2 linked regions of the Rhizobium rhizoryzae genome follow. The main gene of each other region encodes a partner of the protein of the gene in region 2 in a complex. Links are inferred from orthologs where the notes say so. Each region holds a gene or a part of one and is shown on either strand. Other genes may lie near its edges.

The links.
Region 1: the proteins of G6N80_RS20830 (region 2) and dnaG are in contact, whole or in part, in a crystal structure (PDB 2R6A), measured with the Geobacillus stearothermophilus proteins. The link is inferred for Rhizobium rhizoryzae from one-to-one orthologs. Residues at the interface, in WP_033016901.1 of Geobacillus stearothermophilus: Ser13, Glu15, Ala16, Gln18, Glu91, Leu92, Asp94, Ala95, Val96, Pro97, Thr98, Ala99, Ala100, Asn101, Tyr104, Tyr105, Ile108; in WP_049624496.1 of Geobacillus stearothermophilus: Lys456, Leu457, Leu458, Pro459, Ala460, Asn463, Ala464, Leu467, Leu535, Leu536, Ile537, Ala538, Gln544, Glu545, Asp548, Tyr549, His552.

The regions. Positions count from the first base shown.
Region 1 is NZ_CP049250.1:2,152,649-2,155,848, forward strand. The notes cover bases 319-3,200. They hold dnaG (DNA primase), read left to right. Parts: upstream 319-682; coding sequence 683-2,719; downstream 2,720-3,200. Other genes in these bases: rpoD (RNA polymerase sigma factor RpoD), read left to right, coding at 3,115-3,200. Also shown: G6N80_RS16310 (GatB/YqeY domain-containing protein), read left to right, coding at 1-238. UniProt on the Escherichia coli protein: RNA polymerase that catalyzes the synthesis of short RNA molecules used as primers for DNA polymerase during DNA replication.
Region 2 is NZ_CP049250.1:3,094,422-3,097,732, reverse strand. What follows is about bases 29-3,021. They hold G6N80_RS20830 (replicative DNA helicase), read right to left. Parts: upstream 2,277-3,021; coding sequence 780-2,276; downstream 29-779. Other genes in these bases: G6N80_RS20825 (MarR family winged helix-turn-helix transcriptional regulator), read left to right, coding at 2,658-3,021; G6N80_RS20835 (AzlD family protein), read left to right, coding at 435-737; G6N80_RS20840 (AzlC family ABC transporter permease), read left to right, coding at 29-438. Also shown: more of G6N80_RS20840, read left to right, coding at 1-28; more of G6N80_RS20825, read left to right, coding at 3,022-3,113; G6N80_RS20820 (MFS transporter), read left to right, coding at 3,110-3,311. UniProt on the Escherichia coli protein: The main replicative DNA helicase, it participates in initiation and elongation during chromosome replication. Travels ahead of the DNA replisome, separating dsDNA into templates for DNA synthesis.

The sequences.
Region 1 (3,200 bases), 940 kb from region 2 along the record:
GGGCGGTCGCGCCGAACTTGCTGCGCAGGAGCGTGAGGAAATCGAAATCATTCGTTCCTTCATGCCCGAACAGATGTCTGACGAGGCCGTGCGCGCTGCCTGCGAGGCGGTGATTGCAGAGATTGGGGCTCAGGGTCTGCGTGACATGGGCAAGGTTATCGGTGTCCTGAAAGAGCGCTATGCCGGACAGATGGATTTTGCAAAGGCATCCGGGCTGGTCAAAGAACTTTTGAAGTAAGCCCTTTCTACCTTCAGAACCGCGAAAAGGCTGGGTCCGGGGACAAGGATCCAGCCTTTTCGTTTGGAGGTCGTTCTATGAAGGCCAAGCGAGGCAGGGCTTAGGGATGGCCCTGCCTCTCTACGCCTGGACATTCGCAACCGCCCCAGGGAAGAGCGGTTGCTGAAGGCGCGAGCGGGGGGCTGCATCTGCGCCTTTACTGTCAGCCTTCCCGATGGAGAGTGGGACGTCGAGAAGGCATGAGTAGAAAACGCCTGCAGCCGCCAACAATCAAATTACAAAATTATAATTTTTGCTCCGCAGCATGCGCCTTAGTTTGGTCACAAGCCGGGCGAGAAGTGAGAGGTTATCTTGTTTGGAGCTGTGGATAGTGGGGGCTGCTGTCGATGATGATGGCGCATTGGCCGGGCACGTACTACATGGTTGAATAAGCTTGAGGGTCCAATGCGCTTTTCCAACACTTTCCTAGACGAGATACGCGACCGGGTGCCGATCTCGACGGTGATTGCGCGCCGCGTCACGTGGGATCGCAAGAAGACCAATGTCTCTCGTGGTGATTTCTGGGCCTGCTGCCCATTTCATGGTGAAAAGAGCCCGAGCTTCCACTGCGAGGATCGCAAGGGGCGCTATCACTGTTTCGGTTGCGGTGTTTCCGGCGACCATTTCCGGTTTCTGCAGGAAATCGAGGGCATGAGCTTCGTCGAATCGGTGCAGACCATCGCCGATCTGGCTGGAATCGCCATGCCGCAGCCGGATGTGCAGGCGGAAAAGCGTGAGAAGGAGCGCGCCACCCTCATCGATGTCATGGAAATGGCAACCCGCTTTTTCCAGGATCAGCTTCAAAGCGCGGTGGGAGCCAAGGCTAGGGCCTATCTGCGCGACCGTGGCCTGAGTGCGAAGACCATAGATACGTTCCGACTTGGCTATGCTCCCGACAGCCGCAACGCGCTGAAGGAGCATCTGGCGAGCAAAGGCATTCCGAAGGAGCAGATCGAGGCTTGCGGCCTGGTTGTTCATGGCGAGGGTATCGCCGTTTCCTACGACCGGTTCCGCGACCGCGTCATGTTTCCCATTCTTTCGTCCCGCGAAAAGGTGATCGCCTTCGGCGGGCGGGCCATGTCGCCGGATGCGCCTGCGAAATATCTGAACTCCAATGAGACCGAGCTCTTCCACAAGGGCAATGTGCTCTACAACTTCACGCGGGCCCGCAGAGCGTCGCAGATCGGTGCCCGCGGGCAGGCGGAGCAGGGAACGATCATCGCTGTCGAAGGCTATATGGATGTCATCGCGCTGCATCAGGCAGGCGTTGAAAATGCCGTGGCTCCTCTTGGCACCGCGCTGACGGAAAACCAGCTCGAGCTGCTCTGGCGCATGACATCGGAGCCTGTTCTCTGCTTCGATGGCGACGGTGCCGGTGTCCGCGCTGCTCATCGCGCCGCCGATCTGGCGCTTCCGCACTTGAAACCCGGCCGCTCGGTGCGTTTTGCGCTTCTGCCCGATGGCAAGGATCCCGATGATCTCGTGCGTCACGAGGGGCGGGAGCCGTTCGACCGCGTCATGGCACAGGCCAAGCCGCTTTCGGAGATGATCTGGTCGCGCGAGACGGCGGGTGGCGGTTTCGAGACACCGGAAAAGAAGGCCGAGCTCGAGGCACGCCTGAAGCAGATCGTCTCGGTGATTGCAGACGAAAGCGTGCGCCGTCTTTACCAGCAGGATGTTCGCGAGCGGCTGAATGCACTTTTTCGCCCCCAATATGGCGCTGGGCAAGGGTTTGGAGGACAGGCCTTTGGCGGGCAGGCGCAACGGGGGCAGGGCCGACGGCCAGGTGGTGGTGCTGCCGGAGGCTTCGGCAACAAGGGGCAGGCGGCAGGTTCGAGCCGCAGCATGAGCGTATCGGATCGTTTGGCGCGCACGGGTGTCGTTCGCGGGTATCAGGAGCTTCCGGCACTGCGCGAGGTTGTCCTGGCGATCACCATTGTCAACCACCCGCAATTGCTGCTGGAGGAATATGACGAGATCGCCGCCATCGACTTCGAGAATCGCGATCTCCAGCGTTTCTGGTCGGCCATGCTGCCGGTTGCGGCGACGGCTGGTCCGCATCTGTCGCGGGACTACCTTCTGGAAAAACTGGGCGCCCAGGGTTTCGAGCAACTGGTGGCGGCGCTGGATCAGCAGGTGCGCAATGCGCGCCTCTGGATTGCAACCGAACAGGCTGCCATTGAAGATGCGCGCGAAGGATATCGGCAGGCGCTTTCGCTGCACAAACGGACCAAGGCTCTGCGTTTCGAAAAGATGGGGCTGGAGCGGGAAATTGCGATCGCAACGGAAGCCGGTGATGAAAACAATATCGAGCCTTTGTTGCGGGCGCTCTCGGAAGTTCAGCTCGAGATTACGCGCATGGAAAATCAGGAAGCCATTATCGACGGATTCGGGGTCATGTCAGGCCGCGTGAAAGGTGCAGCGGTCAGCCATGGAAATTGAGGCCTGATCGGTTCTTGGTACGTTCGGGCATCTTGCCATACGGAAAATCATCACCACTTAAGCGACAACCGTGATGTGGTGTGAGGAAGCACGGTGGTTAGGCATTTTTCCACTTTAATCACTGTGTTGGCCCTTTAAAGGCTTGACGGGAGGGAAATTTGTGGGAATCACCGTCCTAGACATTCATAGGCGGAGTGAAGCACACCGACACACGAGCATGGTCCTTCGCCCTCGCGATAACCAGCTTTTGTTTTGTGGCTCAATTCCGCCTTGGTTAATCGGGAATTAATTGTCCACCCGGTACGTGTTCTGGTGCGATTCGCGACGCTGTCTTGACGGTGTTGTGGCGGCTTAGCTGAAGCGCTGCGAATGACGTCCAAGGAAAGACGAAATACATGGCAACAAAAGTCAAAGAAAACGAAGAAGCTGAAAACGAACGCGACGGCGCAAGCGACGGTCCGCTTCTCGACCTTTCGGATGA
Region 2 (3,311 bases):
GGCGCATCCTTCGCGCGGAGCCTCGGACTTTTCAGGATCTGGCAAAAAATACCGGCCTTGCTGGTGATGGCGGATGAAAACTGGGCACTGGCGGAAGCGCGTGCCAACAGGCAGGCTTTGACGCCAGCCTTCTATCTTGGTCTCGCGCTGCCCTTCTATCTGGGCTGGATCATGGCAAGTCTCAGTGGCGCCCTGTTTGGCACACTTCTGGGAGATCTTGCCGTCTATGGCCTGGACTTCGCATTCCCTGCCGTTTTCATCGTGCTGCTGATGGGCTTCTGGAAGGGTCGGCAGACGGGGCTGGTGCTCCTTGCCAGCGCCTCGGCCTCGCTTGTCGTTCACACGCTTGTTCCGGGTGCCTGGTATATCGCCGCCGGTGCATTGGCCGGATTGGCAGCGGCGCTCATGCCGGATCGCAGGGCGGAGGTGCGGGCATGACGCTCGAGCCATCGACCCTTGCCGCCATACTCGCCATGATGCTGGCGACTGTTTTCACCCGCTTGTTCGGCGCGTTTCTGATAGGCCGGATGAGCCTTTCAACCCGAACTGAAAAAGCGCTGAAAACGGTTCCGCCCGCTGTCTTGATGGCATTGGTTGCGCCAACAGCCTTGGCAACCGGCATCGCGGAATCCGTTGCCTGCGGTGTCACCGCCCTTGCAGCTCTCCGCCTGCCGTTTCTTCCAGCCGCAGGTGCAGGCGTCTTGACCGTTGCCGGTCTGAGAGCCGTCGGTCTATAGCGAAAACGCCCCGATGCTGATCGGGGCGCTCATCCTCGAGCATCAATGTTCTTCGTACTGGATGAAACTCGGGTCAGCCAGATCAGCAAAGCGCGTGAACTCGGACTGGAAGGCGAGCTTGACCGTGCCGGTCGGTCCGTGACGCTGCTTGGCAATGATCACGTCGGCCGTGCCCTTCACTTTCTCCATCTGTTGTTCCCACTCAGGGTATTTAGGGTCGCTGATGTCGCGTGGCTCCATGTTCTTCACATAGTATTCTTCGCGGAATACGAAGAGAACCACGTCGGCATCCTGCTCGATCGAGCCGGATTCACGGAGGTCTGAAAGCTGCGGACGTTTGTCTTCGCGGCTTTCCACCTGACGCGAGAGCTGCGAAAGCGCAATGATCGGCACATTCAGTTCCTTGCCGAGCGCTTTCAGGCCGGTCGTAATCTGCGTCACTTCCTGCACGCGGTTTTCGCCGGATTTGCCGGAGCCGGTCATCAGCTGGATATAGTCCACCACCAGAACATCAAGTCCACGCTGGCGCTTCAGGCGTCGGGCGCGAGCGGAAAGCTGCGCGATGGAAATACCACCGGTCTGGTCGATGAACAGCGGCACCTTCTGCATCATCTGGCTGCAGGCAACCAGCTTTTCGAAATCCGCCTCGGTGATGTCACCACGACGAATCTTCGAGGAGGAAACCTCGGTCTGTTCGGAGATGATACGCGTGGCCAGCTGTTCGGAGGACATTTCAAGCGAATAGAAGCCCACAACGCCGCCATTCTTGGCTTTGAAAGAGCCATCGGGAAGCACTTCCGGCTCATAGGCTGCCGCAATATTGTAGGCAATATTCGTGGCCAGAGAGGTTTTACCCATGCCGGGGCGTCCGGCGAGAACGATCAAGTCAGACCTTTGCAGCCCGCCCATCTTCGCATCCAGCGACATGATACCGGTTGAGATGCCGGACAAGTGGCCATCGCGCTCGAACGCGGTGCCAGCCATGTCGATGGCCTGGGCCACGGCATCGGAAAAGGTCTGGAATCCGCCATCGTAGCGACCCGTTTCCGCAAGCTCGAACAGGCGACGCTCGGTATCCTCGATCTGCGTCTGCGGCGGCATGTCGAGCGGCGCGTCATAGGCGATGTTCACCATGTCCTCGCCGATGGTGATCAGCGCGCGACGCAGAGCCAGATCGTAGATCGCGCGGCCATAGTCTTCCGCGTTGATGATGGTGACGGCTTCCCCGGCCAGACGACCGAGATATTGTGCCAGCGTCAGATCGCCGACCTTGGTTTCGGCGGGAAGAAAGGTCTTGATCGTCACCGGATGGGCGATCTTGCCCATGCGTATGATGTCGCCTGCAACCTCGAAAATCTTCCGGTGCAGCGGTTCATGGAAATGACCCGGCTTCAAAAAGTCGGAAACGCGATAATAGGCGTCATTATTGACCAGGATCGCGCCCAGCAGAGCCTGTTCTGCCTCAAGATTGCTTGGGGCTTCGCGGTAGTGAGGCTCGTTAGAGAGAGCGGGCGCAAGTTTGCGCGCGGCTTCGTTCATCGTTTCGATCCAATCATGATCATGTTCGGTATGCTGCCACTTTACCTGTCCCGGAGGGAGATAACAGACGCCAGCGCATAACTCACATCGATTCACAGCCCTCAACCGCCGAATGACGGAAAAGCGTGAGTGATGCGAGTTATCCGTTGACTGTGCTTTTCCCCGAATCAGGTCGCGGAGCCCGCATTATAGAGATCTCTTTTCCCCGGTGCAGATGCCGGTTGCATCTTTTGCAAAACTTGGTGAACGCGCGCATGGGACGTCTTTGATGTCTGTCAAATTTGCATAGCTGCGTCCTGACATGAATTATTGAATATCATTATGCTCTGACATACGTAGGCTATAAATTATTAGTAACCTAATCATCAGGGATCAATAACAATGTCGCGTCACACGATCAATGAGCGGTTGTTCGACGAGATGTCGGCCTTCAACAGGCGGCTGCGTGCGATGTTCGACATGCGAACGCGCGAGACGGGCCTGACATTGACGCGGGCGAGAGCGCTTTTTGCGCTGAGCCGACGGGGTCATCTTTCGCAAAAGGATCTGGCGCAGGAACTCGAAATCGAGACGCCAACACTGGTTCGCGTGCTTGACGGCATGGAGAAGCAGAACCTGATCGAACGACGCGCTGGTGAGGGTGACCGACGAGTCAAAGAGATCCATGTAACCGCGGAAGGAGAGATTGCCGGACGTGCGGTTCAGACCCTGGCGCGCGATCTGAGGGCACGGCTTGTGGAAAACATTTCGCCTGAGGATCTGGAAGTCACTCTGCGCGTTCTCTTGCAACTCAACCGGAACCTTGCCGTTTCGAGCGCCGAGGAGCAGCGTTTATGAGCAGTGTCAGTGCAACGATGGAACGTCAGGCGGACACGCCCGAACCCGTCAGCGAACCCTCGCCGACGCCGGTTGGCTTTCTGTCTTCCACCTTTCGTCCGCGCCAGCCTGTGCCGGTTGAAGAGCGACCGGTATGGTTGACGCTTGCCTATATCTTTTCTGGGCTTCTAATGTTCCTGACCCAGGGTCTGGGTATGA